One region of the Synechococcus sp. CCY9202 genome, then DNA from elsewhere that is predicted to be linked to it. Evidence: riboswitches for the same ligand, from Rfam matches in the RefSeq annotation. Region 1 holds a riboswitch; the other holds the start of a gene.

Evidence for each region. A riboswitch is a leader RNA that binds a small molecule or an ion and turns the genes downstream of it on or off. The one in region 1 is predicted to bind cobalamin.
Region 2: it holds a riboswitch for cobalamin, as region 1 does, so the genes downstream of both, VB777_RS17020 (HupE/UreJ family protein) here and VB777_RS07120 (HupE/UreJ family protein) in region 1, are expected to answer to the same signal.

What each region holds. Positions count from the first base shown of each region.
Region 1 is NZ_JAYGID010000052.1:2,338-9,886, reverse strand. It holds gene VB777_RS07135 (hypothetical protein) at 1-45, opposite strand, end outside; gene upp (uracil phosphoribosyltransferase) at 80-742, opposite strand; gene VB777_RS07125 (pentapeptide repeat-containing protein) at 868-1,383, shown strand; cobalamin riboswitch at 1,511-1,657, shown strand; gene VB777_RS07120 (HupE/UreJ family protein) at 1,822-2,370, shown strand; gene cobW (cobalamin biosynthesis protein CobW) at 2,379-3,473, shown strand; gene VB777_RS07110 (hypothetical protein) at 3,481-3,861, opposite strand; gene purS (phosphoribosylformylglycinamidine synthase subunit PurS) at 3,962-4,219, shown strand; gene purQ (phosphoribosylformylglycinamidine synthase subunit PurQ) at 4,295-4,948, shown strand; gene VB777_RS07095 (S66 peptidase family protein) at 4,965-5,972, shown strand; gene VB777_RS07090 (peroxiredoxin) at 6,168-6,758, opposite strand; gene VB777_RS07085 (hypothetical protein) at 6,979-7,278, shown strand; gene VB777_RS07080 (hypothetical protein) at 7,416-7,549, opposite strand, start outside.
Region 2 is NZ_JAYGID010000139.1:4,137-11,685, forward strand. It holds gene VB777_RS17005 (hypothetical protein) at 1-8, opposite strand, end outside; gene VB777_RS17010 (PepSY domain-containing protein) at 199-492, opposite strand; gene VB777_RS17015 (GNAT family N-acetyltransferase) at 726-1,235, opposite strand; gene VB777_RS17020 (HupE/UreJ family protein) at 1,252-1,857, opposite strand; cobalamin riboswitch at 1,881-2,045, opposite strand; gene VB777_RS17025 (phosphoglycerate kinase) at 2,065-2,616, opposite strand; gene VB777_RS17030 (HupE/UreJ family protein) at 2,613-3,212, opposite strand; gene VB777_RS17035 (hypothetical protein) at 3,270-3,695, opposite strand; gene VB777_RS17040 (DUF3721 domain-containing protein) at 3,710-3,961, opposite strand; gene VB777_RS17045 (MerR family transcriptional regulator) at 4,092-4,523, shown strand; gene arsJ (organoarsenical effux MFS transporter ArsJ) at 6,183-7,433, opposite strand; gene VB777_RS17055 (ArsJ-associated glyceraldehyde-3-phosphate dehydrogenase) at 7,433-7,549, opposite strand, start outside.

The DNA.
Region 1 (7,549 bases):
GTTGCCGCCTGCATCCGGACCCGAGGAACGGCGAGAGGTGGACATGGGCTCTTCCGGTACGGGAGCGACGAACCTGAGCCTAGGCAGCAGCCCCGAGACTGCCGAACAAGCGAAGGACAACGTCGCCGATTCCCGGTGAGAGCCTGCCGGCCGGATCCAGCTCAGCGTCGATGCAGGCGCAATAGACGGTGAGATCCGGGAAAGCTTCAGCGATGGCACTCAGACCGGGACGGGCCGCCAGGGTTGAGATCACCCGCAGCCGCTGGCCCTCCACGCCCCGCTGCTGCAGGCGCTGCAGCACGGCGATCAGGTCGCGCCCATCGCCGATTTCCGGGGCGTAGACCAGCACCCCCACCCGGGAAGCGATCACCGCGGGCAGGGCGTCGAGTGCCCAGAACAGATCGCCGGAGCCGGTGGGTTGCACCGCCACATGGGCCACCGTGGCGACGGGCAGCACGGTCTGGCCTCCCTGCCAGAGCCCCAGCCCGCCCCGCAGCATCGGCACCACCAGCACCGGCACCGAGGCATCCACCACCGTGCCTTCGGTCGAGGCCAGGTCGGTCTGGACGGTCACCCGCTGATGGGGCAACCAGTCGCGCAGGGCTTCGTAGGTGAGCCAGCGTCCCAGCTCGGCCATGCCGGTGGCAAAGAGGGCGGGCGGGGTCTGGGCATCGCGCAGCAACGTGAGCCAGTGGCCGATCAGGGGATGGGGTGGCACCACCACCCGCAGGGACATGCTCATGAACAGGAGGCCGTTGCCAGGGGTGCTCGCGCTGGCGAACCCCTTGGCATAACTTGAAGGGCCACCGTACCCGCGCCGTGATGCTCCGCCGTTGTCTGCGGTTCCTGGCCCGTTGTGGCGGCTGGATGCTCAGCAGGAAGGCCCCACTCGCTCTGCTGCTGAGCACGTCCGTGCTGCTCGCCGGGCCCGCCTGGCTCGGCGGAGCCCTTCCAGCTGGGGCGATCACGGCGCCGGAGCTGCGCGGCCAACGGTCCGTCCAGGACCTGCAACCGGACATGCACGGCCGCGACCTGAAGCAGCAGGAATTTCTCAAGGCCGAGCTGCAGGGCTACGACCTCAGCGACACCGATCTGCGGGGTGCCGTGTTCAATTCCAGCAACCTGCGCGGCGCCAATCTGCAGGGGGCCGACCTGGGCGATGTGGTGGCCTACGCCAGTCGATTTGATGGTGCCGATCTGCGGGACGCCCGGCTGCGCAACGCCATGCTGATGCAGAGCCGCTTCCGCGATGCCGAGATCAGCGGCGCCGATTTCAGCGATGCGGTGCTCGATCTGACCGAACAGAAGGCCCTCTGCAAGCGAGCCAGCGGCTCCAATCCAGTCACAGGCGTCAGCACAGCCGAAAGCCTGGGTTGCCGCTGAGCAAACCAAGCCGAGGCCAGTCGAGCTATGGCCAACCAGACCGAAGCCGACCAAGCCCAGGTGAGACCAATCCCTTGATGCGTTGGATTGCCATGGCGACCGCTGCAAAGCCCGCTGCTTGTCTGACCGCATAGATTCGAGCTCCGGTTCCGGAGGGGAACAGCCTCCGGAGGTAACGGGGAAAGTCCGGTGAAAATCCGGCGCTGTCCCGCAGCTGTGATGGCTCCAGTCCTGGAGCCCAGCCAGAACGCCCACCGGTTGCTCTCTCGATCCCGGCGCGGACCGGACCCCTGCATGTCTTTCCCTGGCTCCCAGGAGGGCTCCGGCCCCCTCTGGCTTCGCACGCCACAGTCCCCGGAATCTGTTGCCCCAGTCCGACGTCTTCACTCCAGTCTCCTGCCGCTCTGTGGCCTGCCGATCCTTCTGCTGGCTGGTCTGTTGCTGTCGGGGCCGGCACAGGCGCACCATGCCATGGAGCTGATGGGGCTGAAGCCCACGCCGATCCATGGACTGATCAGCGGCCTGGCCCATCCGCTTCTGGGTCCCGACCATCTGCTCTTCCTGCTGGCCCTGTCGCTGGTGGGGCTGCAGCAGCGTGCCACCTGGATGGTGGCCCTGCTGGCCACCGGTCTGGGCGGCAGTGCTCTGGGGCTGGCTTTGCCCAACCTGCCCGGAGCCGAAGCAGCCGTGGCGTTCACCCTCACCCTGGTGGGCCTGGTTCTGCTCGACAGGCTGCCCCGATGGGTTCTGGTGCCTGCCTTTGCCTTGCATGGCTACGTGCTGAGTGATGCCGTTCTGGGTTGGACGGCCGGTCCGACCGGCAGCTATCTGATCGGCCTGATGCTCAGTCAGTTGGCTCTGCTGCTGGTGTCGCTCTGGGCGATGCGCCGGGCCGCTGCCAGCCTCACCCCGACCCGCCAGCGCCTGATGGCGGCCGGGCTGATCGGCTGCGGTGGCGCCTGGGCCTGGTCGAGCCTGGTGGGCTGAACCCAACCATGGCCCCCTTGAATTCCCGCCTTCCAGTCACGGTGGTGACCGGCTTTCTTGGCGCCGGCAAGACCACCCTGCTGCGCCATCTGCTTCTGAACAGCGGTCAGCGTCTCGCCGTTCTCGTTAACGAATTCGGTGATGTGGGCATCGATGGATCGCTGCTGCGCGATTGCGGCTTCTGCCCGGAAGAGGAAGCCGAAGGCCGGTTGGTGGAACTGACCAACGGCTGCCTCTGCTGCACCGTGCAGGACGACTTCCTGCCCACCATGACGCGGCTGCTGGAGCGCTCGGACCAGCTCGACGGCATCGTCGTCGAAACCAGTGGCCTCGCCCTGCCGGCTCCGTTGGTGGATGCCTTCCGCTGGCCTGAGATCCGCACCCGCACGCGGGTCCATGCCGTGGTCACCGTGGTGGATGGTGAAGCGCTGGCGGCTGGCCATGTGGTGGCGGATCCGGCTGTGCTGGAGGCGCAACGCCTGGCGGATCCGAGCCTGGATCACGCCACGGCGATCGAGGACCTGTTCGAAGACCAGCTCGAGGCGGCGGATCTGGTGCTGATCAGCCGAGCCGATCGCATCAGCCCAGACGATCTCGATCGCCTGCGCCAGCAGCTCCATCCACGCCTGCGCAGCGCCACGGCCGTTCTGCCGATGCAGCGGGGTGACATCAGCCCGGAGCTGGTGCTGCAGCTCCGCCGGCCAGACGAGGCTGACGCTCATCAGCACGGCGAGCACCTCGACGACGACCACGACCACCATCCCGACGACCACGATCAACACCACGCCCACGTGGCGATGGGTTCGGCGGTGTTGCGCCTGGCCGGCGACTGGTCGCGTCAGCAGGTGGAGCCAGGCATCGCTGAGCTGATCCAGCGCCAGGGGCTGATCCGGCTCAAGGGTTGGTTGTGGCAGCAGGGCCGTCCACGCCCCCTGCAGATTCAGGCCGTGGGTCCGCGTCTGGAGTGCTGGTACGAAACCGCCCCCTCCAGCCAGCTGGCCGGCGAGCCTGGGCTTGAACTGGTGGCCCTGGGGCTGGGTCTCGACGCGGAGGCCTGCAAGGTCTGCCTGCTCGATGCACTCGACTCTGCCCCTGCACCTTGACGGTGATTCAGTCGAGGGGGATATCACCTCGGGCGCAGAGTCCATCCCAGCAGAGGGAAGCATCCGCGCTCCAGGTGCTCTCCACCTCGCGCCAGCCTCCAGCGGCCTGGTCCTGGCGCATGCGCACGCTGCCGGATCCGTCGTGCTGGAAGTCGTAGCGGCGCTCACCCACCTGCAGCTGCCAGCGCTCACCGATGCTCATCACCGTCATCGCGCAGGGTTGCCAGGGCCCATCGGCCAGGCGGCAATCAAGACTCACGATCGGAGAGCTGGAGCTTGATTCCGGATCGGAGCCGCCAGGATCCGCCTGGGCCGGCAGTGCAGCGATCGGTCCAAGCAACAGCGCCAGCATCACCACCGGTTGCCACAGATCCAGCGATGGAGACACGGGCAGCACGGCGGGGCAGCTGGTACCCCTTCAAGCTGACTACCGCGGCTGTCAAGGGGGCGATGGGCTGCCAAGATTTAACAAATCTCCGACAGCCCCGGTGCCCCTCTACAGCGCTCGCGTTCAGGTGTCCCTGCGCCCCTCGGTGCTCGATCCGGCCGGCGAAGCCACCCGGGCCGCCGCTGCCCGCCTGGGGGTCGATGGAGTGACGCGGTTGCGGATCGGCAAGGCGATCGAACTGGAGCTGGAGGCGCCGGACCGCGCCACGGCGCAGGCCCAGGCTGAACTGCTCAGCGATCGGCTGCTGGCCAACCCGGTGATCGAGAACTGGACCCTCGACCTGCAGGAGCTCGGTTGATCCAGGCGGCTCCAAAGCGCTTCGGACCAGGCTCGGCTTCACCCCCTCGCAGTACCCGCACCCCACTTCCCCCTCATGACCATCGGCATCGTGGTGTTCCCCGGTTCCAACTGCGACCGGGATGTGCGCTGGGCCATGGAGGGCTGCCTGGGTCGCTCCACCCGTTTCCTCTGGCATGAGGAGCGCGATCTCGCCGGGCTGGAGGCGGTGGTGCTGCCCGGAGGCTTCAGCTATGGCGACTACCTGCGCTGCGGCGCCATCGCCCGGTTCGCGCCGGTGCTGCAGGAGGTGCTCGCCTTCGCGGAGCGGGGCGGACCGGTGCTGGGCATCTGCAATGGCTTTCAGGTGTTGACGGAACTGGGCCTGCTGCCTGGGGCGCTCACCCGCAACGAGAAGCTGCACTTCCTCTGTGAACCCAGCCGCCTGGAGGTGCAACCGGGTCACTGCCGCTGGCTCGGCGGCTATGGAGCCGGTGAGAGCATCACCCTGCCGATTGCCCACGGTGAAGGTCGTTATCAGGTGGAACCCGAGCGGTTGAAGCAGCTGGAGGATCAGGGCTGCGTGGTGTTGCGCTATGCCGACAACCCCAACGGCTCCGTGGGCAACGTGGCCGGCCTTACGAATGCCGGTGGCAATGTGCTTGGTCTGATGCCCCACCCGGAACGGGCCTGCGATCCCGTCACCGGCGGCATGGATGGACGGCGCCTGCTGGAGGCGGTGGGCTCCTGAGCCAGCCCGTCTGCAGATGACGTTGCACCGCCGTTCCTTTCTGGCTGCGCTGGCGGGAGCTGGTGGTGTGGGGATGGCGGCGGCGGTCCGAGCGGCAGGGGTTGGCCCAGCAGATGCCCTTTCCCAAGGACCCGCCGGGCAGGCTCCGGCCCTGCCCATGCCTCCGCCCCTGACGGCCGGCAGCCGGCTGGTGGCGATCGCACCCGGCACCTGGTGGGAGGATCCCGAATCGGAACAGACCAGCCTGGAAGCGCGAATCGCGAGCGCCGGCTGGGAGCTGCTGGTGCCGCCAGCGACCCGTCTGCGCTGGCACTGGTTCTCTGGTACAGACCGCCAACGCTGCCTGGCCTGGGAGCAGGCGATCGGTGACCAACGGGCGGAGGGCGTACTGGCCGTCACAGCCGGCTGGGGCAGTGCCCGGCTGCTCGAGAGTGGCTGGCAACCGCCGCCTCGGCCGATCTGGCTGATGGGCTTCTCCGATGCCAGCGCCTTGCTGCTGGCCCAGTGCGCGGCTGGTCTGGGCGGCGCAATCCATGGGGGCCTGCACGGCGACGCCGGCCAATGGCAGCGGCTGGTGCACCTGCTGCGGCGCCAGCCGGTCGACCCCCTCCAGGGACAGGGCTGGCGCAGCGGCATCACGGAAGGGCCCCTGGTGGTGACCAACCTCACGGTGGCGACGCATCTGATCGGCACCGCTTGGTTGCCGGATCTGCGGGGGCGGATTGTGGTCTTTGAGGATGTGGGTGAGGCCCCCTACCGGGTGGATCGGATGCTCACCCAATGGAGGAGCGCCGGGCTGCTGGCAGGGGTGGCCGGCATCGGACTGGGCCGCTTCCAGTGGACGCCAGACGACGTGATGCCTGGCGATCTCTCGATGGAGGAGGTGCTGCGGGAGCGCCTCGGTGATCTGGGCATCCCCCTGGTGGGTCGATTGCCCGTGGGGCATGGCAGGCCGAATCTGGCCCTGCCACTGGGCCATCGGGCCCGACTGGACGGCGGCGCCGGAACCCTGGCGCTGCTGTGAAGCAGCGCTGCGGCGCCAGGTCTGGACGCCAGACATGAAAAAGGGCCCTTTCGGGCCCAAAACCTTGAAAACAAACGACGAGTAGCTGATGCAATCAGCAATGGGAAAAAGTTCAGCTGCCTCCAGGACAGAAGCTGCCTGCTCTGTTGGGATCAGCCCAACCTGAACGTTTCAATCTGATCGGCTGAGTTGCGATCAGTTCACTGCCGCAAAGAAGTCCTTGCTCTTGACGGGATCCGGATTCATGGTCTTATCGCCAGGGGTCCAGTTAGCGGGGCATACTTCATCCGGATTGTTGCGGATGTGCTGGAAGGCCTGCAGCAGGCGCAGGGTTTCATCGACGCTGCGGCCCACGGGCAGGTTGTTGATCGTGCTTTGCATGATCACACCATCGGGATCGATGATGAACAGACCCCGCAGGGCCACGCCGGCCTCTTCATCCAGCACCTCGTAGGCGCGGGCGATGTCCTTTTTGAGGTCGGCCACCAGGGGGTAGGCGATATCGCCGATGCCGCCGCTCTTGCGCTCGGTCTGAATCCAGGCCAGGTGGCTGAACTGACTGTCGACCGAAACACCCAGAACTTCGCAGTTGCGGCTGGAGAATTCGCCGTAACTGTCAGAGAAGGCGGTGATCTCCGTGGGGCACACGAAGGTGAAGTCGAGCGGGTAGAAGAAGAGCACCACGTACTTGCCGCGGTACTGGGACAAGGTGACCTCCTGGAACTCCTGGTCGATCACGGCGGTGGCTGTGAAATCAGGAGCGGGCAGACCGACGAGCCGGGACATGGCGGAAGCGAAGTGGGAATCAGAAGGATTGAAAGTCCAGCTGGCAGAAGCGAACAGACTCGAAGCGCGGTCCCAAAATCCCGACCTCGGGCCTGTCCCAATGCGAAGTCGTATCGGCTTCCAGTTGGACTTCAACAATTTATCACGGATCTCGCGTGCCTCGGCGAAGCAGGGCCTAGCGGCGCCGCCATAGGCTGGTGCTACAAGACGCGATGACCCCATGGGCTGGGATCCCCTGATCCTCCGTAAATTCAGCACCACCGGTCATTTCCGGCTGCTGAACCAGCTGCGCAGCGAACTGCAGGCCCATCCCCTGGAGCGGCAGGTGGAGACCGATCCCGCCGCTGGAGCCGGACGGGGCAAAGCCGTGATCCGCACGGTGGCCGTCCGTCGGGGCGGTCAGAGCCAGGGCCGAATCCGTCGCCCCCAGGCCCGTATGGACAGTGGTGGCGCAAGCCTGACCTCCTCAGATGCCGGGCAGTCCTTCCGTGATCGGCTCAACGCCATTGAAATGCGCTGATGGGCCGGCAGGTTCTGCTTGGTCGCCAGGATCTGAAAAGAGTTGTTTGCGGTTCCTGTACGGTCACATCACGATTCTGAGACCGCTGGCCTGCCAACGAAAGTCTTGAATTTGCCGTCTGCTTGCCTGGTAGATTCTTAATCATTCAGCAGGTCAAAGATGGCTTTCTGCAGATCCTTCGACTGCTCCAGCTGGTCAAACACCCAGGCCATTGCCGTGGCAGGTTTCTCAAAACCAAGCTCTTTGCAGAGCTTCTGAATGATGACAGAGT
Region 2 (7,549 bases), on a different contig from region 1:
GTACTCAATAGACAGACCTGCGATCACCCCTTGAATTTGCCCCCAGATTCTGAAGGCCTCCTCGAGGCCCTACTTGCTGCGGGGCTTGAACAGCGGAATCGGATCCCTGCTTAGCAACTCACCACTCACGATCTCGAGCCCCTGACTCCATCGGGCGTAAGGGAGCGGCCAGACGTGCAACACCGGTCAGCCGTACCATCAGTTATCGGGTTCCTTCTTGAGGATCTCTCCGGTGGTGGCGTCCACATAGATTTCGAATCGGCCCTTGGAGCTCTCCACCAGGGCCTCCCAGATCACTCGGCCCTTCTCCCGGTCGAGATCGATCTCGATCACCCTTCCCCCGGGGACGGCCGCAGTGGCTTTGGTGATGGCCTGCTGCATCGTGATGGCGGGTGCGGGAGCCTGGGCCACGACCCGTGCCGGGTCCGGGGTGTTGCCCGCACGGGCCCAGGCCGGTTGCCCGAGGGTAGCTGCCAGAGCGATGGCGGCCATGCAGGAAACATTGGCCAGAACCCTGGTCGAGTGTTTGGTCAGAGGATCCGGGGAGAAAGAGGAGCCCATCGCCAAGGAATCGAGTGGTTTTAATCCTATGAATTCCAATCCCAGGGGTGGCGAGGGAGAATTGTTGGTTGTCCTGGCGCAACGGCCTGTCACTGCAGAATGGTCTGCCCTGCAGGCGTCGAACCTCTCATTGAGCCGAGATCAAGCTTTGGACCATGCAGGAATCACCGCAGGGAAAAGGATCCAGCTTCCTGTGAAGAGCACCCTGATACTGCCTTCATCCACTGGGCCCCTCCAACAAGCACTGGAACATGACCAGGGCATAGGGCATCTACATCGCCCAACTGCCTATGGCGGAACGCCCCCGGCAGGGTGCCCACCACCTGAAAGCCGTTGCGCTGCCAGCAGCGGAGGCCGGCGGTGTTGGTGCTCACCAGGTTGAACTGCATCGCCCGAAAGCCCAGCCGCCGCGCCGCCTGCAGGGAGTGCTGACAAAGCCGGCTGCCCACACCCTGGCGCCGGCAGTGCTCAGCCACCACATAGCCAGCGTTGGCGACGTGGGCACCGAGAGCCAGGGAGTTGGGCCTCAGGTAGTACGTGCCCACCGCGGCCCCGGCCGCATCCACAGCCACCATCACCGCCTGACTCTGCTCCACCCAGGCCAGCTGGGCCTCGGCCTCGCTGATGGCTGACTCGTGAGGACGGATCTGCAGTGGCGAGGTGGGTGCAGCCAGGGTTCCCGAGTCCGGCTCAGCGGATCAACAGCCCGGCAGGCCCGAGAGCCACCACGCCGCCGCATAGAGCGAGCAGTAGCGCCACACCACGGGTCCAGGCCACAGGCAGGCGCCGCAGCAGCAGGAAGCTGCCGCCGCTCACCAGCACCGAACCCGTGAAAGCCCCAAGCCACCAGAGAGCGGCGGAGCCATCGGCCGGTGCCTCCAGGCCATGGAGCATGGCGTGCACCGCCACGGCGGCGGCCACTACAGCGGCGCAGGCACCCAACTGCGGACTCTGCTTGGAGCGCAGGCAGCGCAGCACCAGCACGGCCACCGCTGTGATCGCAAGGGCCGCGAGGAACTCCTGGGCCGGCAAGGTGCCGCCCATCGCTCCAAACACACCACCGCCGATCGCCCCAGCCAGAGCCCAGAGCAGCAGCTGCGCAGAAATGCAGGAGGCGGCGGCCCCGATGCCCACCAGCAGCAGCAGGTGATCGACACCGCTGATCGGGTGCAGGAAGCCGGCGGCGATGCCGCCGTGGGCGATGCCATGGGCCTGGGCGGGCTGATCCAGCAGCAATGCCAGTGCTGAGGCCGCGCCAAACAGGGCCAGAGATCGGGCAGAAGCAGAAAGGGTCATGATGGAATCCGGTCCGCGCCGGCGAAGAAGGGGCTCAACACGGCGAGCGTTCTGGCTGAGAGGGCCATGGCCCCCATCACAGCTGCGGGACAGCGCCGGACTCGGCTCAGGAGAACCCTGCGCCCCACCGGACTTTCCTCGTTGCCTCCAGGGAGTGACCCACTGGAACCGTGGTCTCCATTGTGGGTCCGGCTGGCTGCAGAGGCATCACTGTGGGTGGCGGACCAGCCAACCGAACATCAGCAACGAGGCGGCGGTGATCCAGCTGCCGCCCACCCGCAGGCCGATCGCCAGCCAGCGCGGATGCGGCGGTGCCAGAGCCTGCGCAAGCAGCAGGCTCAACACCGCGATCGCCACGGTCTCCCCCAGCAGGGCCGGCAGCGCTCCTGAATGACCGGCCAGGGCCGATCCCGCCACCAGGGCGAACAGCCCCGCCAGGCCAGCAGCGAGGGGCAGCAGCTGCGCCTGCCGCAGCCGCAGACCGAGGGCCACCAGCAAGCCCAGGGCCGCCAACAGGCCTGTGCAGACGACGGCCAGCAGCAGGGGCGATGGCAGGCGCAGGCCGATCAGGCCCCCCAGCAGCCAGGCCAGCGGCAGCAGCAAGGGCAGGCGATCGCTGCAGGGCTGGCGGGCCTGCACGCCCAGCAGCACCAGGGCGATCACCAGCAGCAGCTCGGTGGGCTCCAGAAACAGCCGCGCCATGCCATCACCCCAGGGCCCGAAGCCGGAGGGGGTGAGATGGGCGAGGAGCGCGATCACGTGAGGGCCTGCTCCAGGAACCACAGCCCCACCAGCGCCACCACCCCACCGGCCCCTTGCACAAAGCGCCGACCACCGGGCCAGCGGCGCGTTTCTCCCAGCAGGATCCCGAGCAGATGCAGCAGCCCTGTCGCCAGGACAAAGGCCAGGCTGTAGAGCAGGGCGTTGCTGCCGGCCGGCAGTTCCGCGCCATGGGCATGGCCGTGAAACACCGCGAAGGCGGAAACGATCAGCGCCGCCAGCCACAGGGGCGGTCGGAGCTCGAACAGCACCATCAGCCCCATCACCAGACCCGAGACGGCGATGCCGATCTCCACCCCCGGAATCGGAATGCCCAGTAGACCGAGCAGCCCCCCGAGGGCCATCACCATGGGGAAGGCCACCGGCAGCACCCACAGGGCCGGTGGGCCGAGCACCGCACCCCAGAGGCCCACGGCCACCATCGCCACCACGTGATCGAGGCCCGAGATGGGGTGAAGCAATCCGGCCACGAAACCACCACCGGGGTGTGCATCGGCATGGGCCCAGACAGACATCGGCACCAGGGCCAGGGCGACCCCGGCCAGCCAGGCCCATGGCCAGGTGGTTCGCGTCATCGATCTCAGGCCGTTGCCTTCCATCCTCAATCGGCTGACGGTCACCGAGGACTTCCCCTACTGCGGGTGCTGGGAGCAGGGCATCCAGAGGGAGCCCATGGCATGGACGCCGCTGCAGCCGAGTTTCCGGGCTTGCTCCAGGGCCTCCTCTCGGGTGGGGTAAGCCAACAGGTTGGCCGGCAACTGGCTATCGGAGCTGTGGTGGTGCTGATGCAGGGCACTGGGAGGAGCCCCCAGGCGCTGCGGGCCCATGCCTTCCATGCCTGCCCACCAGACCCCCATCACATTCACTCCCGCCACCAGCACGCCCATTCCCACCACACAGGCGTTCAGCACACCCATCCCCACCACGCCAATGCTGATGACGCCCATCGGCACCACGCCGATGCTCACCACCCCCATCGGCACGATGCCGATCGAGATGATGCCCAGGGGCGCTACCCCGAAGGCGATCCGCTTGGGCTTGTCCCCACATTGGGCCATGGAAGTGCTCATCCTCAGTGGGAGGGCCCGGAGCCCTGGCCATCACCGTGCTCGGTACAGGGCATCCACTGGTTGCCCATCCTGTGGGCGCCCGTGCAGTTGAAGTGCAGCTTGGCGGCTTTCTCCGCTTCTGCCTGAGTGGCATACATCGCCGGGACGCCGCCCGAACCTGCGGCTGGAGCGGCCAGAGCCGCGGCGGAGAACAGGAGGTTGGCTCCGATCGTGGCTGCCGCCTGCACGCCCCACGGACTGAAACGGTGCGACATGGGACGGGTGATGAGCGCAGAGCGCCTGCTGGACCGACAGCCTAGCGAAAGTCTCCAGTAATCCGTGATCAATGGACAGTTGTTGACAGGGCTGCTGTCGCTTGACGGTGCCTAGGCTGGAGAAGCTTCCATGGACTGGAGGGTTCAGGTTGTGCCCTTGCGGGGATCGCTGTCATCGGTGCCCATGCCGGGCCTGCGCATCGGCGAGGTGGCCAGGCGAACAGGCCTCTCCGTCAAGACGATCCGCTACTACTGCGACGAGGGACTGCTCCAGCCCAAGGCTCGATCCGCAGCGGGATACAGGTTGTTTGATCAGGAGAATCTCGCTGAGCTGACGATCATTCGGGCGCTGCGAGCGATGGATGTATCGATTCCCGAGCTGGCGAAGATCCTGGAGGTCCGGCGAGCTGGTGTCTGCAACTGCTCTGTCCTGAAAGACAGCATTGCGACCAGGATGGCCTCGATTGACCAGCGGATCTCCGAGCTCAGTGCCATGAAGGATGAACTGGCTCGTCTGCTCGGCAGCTGGCAGGACTGTGGGGGCTCCAAGCTGCAACGCTGAGCCATGGACTTGCCCTGTCGCTCCGCTGAAGCGTGAGGACCCCATGCCCAACAGGAAGGCGCCCCGTGGGGGGCGCCTTAGCACCGGTTGCGGCGGTCACGTCCTCACACCAGGAACGGCCGATCGGGTGTCTGTGGTTCACGCATGTCCTGTCTGGGGCCTGGCAGGGAAGGGAAGGAGATCACGTCTGGGAGAAGAGATGCTCGGGGCTTGACCTTCTCGGCTGTGATCCCGGCTCGGGTTATGCAGCCCGGGGGTTCATCACGCGGGAATCAGAACTGGCGTATGGCTCTCTGCGGTTACGGGATGGCGTTCGCGCCGCGCCATCACGTTCACCTGTTGTGTGTCGCATCGTTGGCGCACCTCCTTTGTGCACACCGGCTCGGATGATCCCTGGCCGGACTCTGTTGGAGGGTGAGGGTCGGGTTGGCTACCGGGCCTCCTCTCAAGTTCAAAGTACGCCTTCTCTGCGGCTGTGGGGGGTTGCTGGAGTACCTGTTCCCGTACCTTTTGCCACCCAGACAGCGCAACGCTGCTTCTGAGGCGAACCCCTCCTTCTCTGGAGTCTGCAGAGCCAACGGTTGTACGCGCTGGGTGCATGGATTTGCGGACTGCTGCATCAGCAGGGCAACCTGAAACCTGCTCCGGCACCACCCGCGAGAACAGCCGCGGATCGCCATGGGCTTTCGCTTTCACCAGGGGCGGGTTGAGCTCGATCTCCGTTGGCGGCCGTGGCGCCGCGTTCAATGTCCCTGTGAAACCGCGGGGGCTGTCCCCGCACCACCGTGGGCCTGCCCAACAGCCGCCGGCTGCGGCCGGGCCAGCTCGATGCCCTCAAGCAATCGCTGCTGGGAGTGCTTCGCCAGGATCTGTTGGCAGCCGGCTCCGCAGGGGAGCAGCTGTGGGATCACCCACGGCCTGGTGAGCCGCCTGCTTGTGGATGGCTCCCTCTCTGCACGCCCCGCTGGCCTGCTGGCACTGATCGAAACCCCGAAGGCGCTGGAGGGTTACCTGCTGCGCGCCCAGGGCCAGGACGATGCCAAACGCCGGGCCCAGCGCTGCATCACGGCCGTGCAGGAGGCGGCACGACTGGCCGCTGGGCGGGGCCTGGCTCTCCTGACAGGGCCAAGGCAGGTGTCCGCAGGGCCGGTCCCCCGTATCCGCACGCACCCGCCAGAACGACTGGGCAGGCCAAGGAGGGAGCCGGAAAGAAGGAGATCCCCCGCAGGCGAGAGACTGAAAAACAGCTGATCTGAAAACGATCACGGCTGCGGGCTTTGTTGTGGGGATCGAGCGAGTTCAGAGCACCCCACCCAGCCGGATCAGGGCACCCACCACCACCAAGCCGATCGCCAGGGCAGTGATGCCACGGATGTGCCAGGCCAGGCGATCCTCAGATGCTGGCCATCACGCAGCAGGTGAGGGGCCCAGCAGCCCGACTGGGCTGGGCCGAATGGCTGAGCACACGTATCGGTGCGACGCGAAAATCGCCTCGATCCAGTCATGGTGGCGCTTCTGCACAATTCGATCGGCGATCGTCGCGGCCGCATCAGGGATGGAGAAGCGCATGCGGAAGCCCTGGGTAAGGGCTTCCAGCAGTGGACAGGAAAACCGGCGAAAGATGCCTCACAGCGGATGCAAACAGCTCCTGGTCCGGGTTCATGCCGGCTGCAGCTGACGTGGTGGTGCGGGCAGACGCGTGCCGGAGAGGAAGGCCAGCGCCACCAGCAGGCACGAAGCCCACAGGCAGGCCTGCAGCCCGCCGACCAGGAAAAGAGCGCCCGAGAGCAGGGTGCCCACGAGGCGGCCGGCGGCATTGGCCATGTAATAGAAGCCCACATTCAGGCTCACATCTTCGGCTTCGGTGTAGGCCAGAATCATGTAGCTGTGGATCGAGGAATTCATGGCGAATACCACCCCGAATGCCGCCAGTCCCACCACCACGGCGATGCCGGGATTGCCCACTTGCCGCCAGAGGCTGATGGCGATCAGGCCCGGGATGGCGGTGAGCACCGCACTCCAGAACTGCACCGCAGACACACCGGGTGGCGCGCTCTTTCCCCAGCTGCGGCGCAGGGCCGGCACCAATCCCTGCACGATCCCGTAGCCGATCACCCACAGGCCCATGAAGCCGCCCACCTCCCAGTATTGCCAGCCCAGGGCGGCCTGCAGGAACACCGGCAGGGCCACCACGAACCACACATCCCGGGCACCGAACAGGAAGAAGCGCGCCAGCGAGAGCATGTTGATGCCTGTGGATTTCGAGAACAGCTCGGTGAAGGCGGGTTTCTCCTTCATGCGGCCGATGTCTCCGGGCAGCACCAGCGTCATCAGAAAGGCCAGGAACAGAGCGGCAGCCATGGCGCCCACGGCGGCGTTGAAACCGATGCTGGTGAGCAACACCCCGCCCAGGAAGAAGCCCACCCCCTTGAGGGCGTTCTTGGAGCCGGTGAGGATCGCCACCCACTGGAACAACTGGGTCTCGCCGCGGCTGTGGTCGTCGGGGGTCTCGGGCACCACCGTCTTGATGGCGCTCTTGGCGCTCATCTTGTTGAGGTCCTTGGCGATGCCACTGATCGCCTGGGCCACCATCACGTAGGCCACGCTCCACCAGCGGGGCCAGCTGTCGGCCACCGGGATCAGCATCAGCAGGGCACCCACCTGCAGCAACGTGCCCGCCCAGAGGGTGAGCCGCAGCCCGAAGCGGGCCCCCAGCCAGCCGCCGTAGAGGTTGGTGACGATGCCGAAGAATTCGTAGAACAGAAACAGAAAGGCGATCTCCAGGGTGGTGTAACCCAGCTGGTGGAAGTGGAACACCACAAGCATGCGGAGGGCACCGTCGGTGAGGGTGAAGGCCCAGTAGTTGGCCGTCACGATGCCGTACTGCTGCAGGGCGGTGAGGTTGCGCATCAGCCTGCCTCCCGGGCAATCACGTGGCAGGCAAGATCGGCCATGCGGCAGCTGTAACCCCACTCGTTGTCGTACCAGGCGTATACCTTCAGCTGGGTGCCGTTCACCACCAGGGT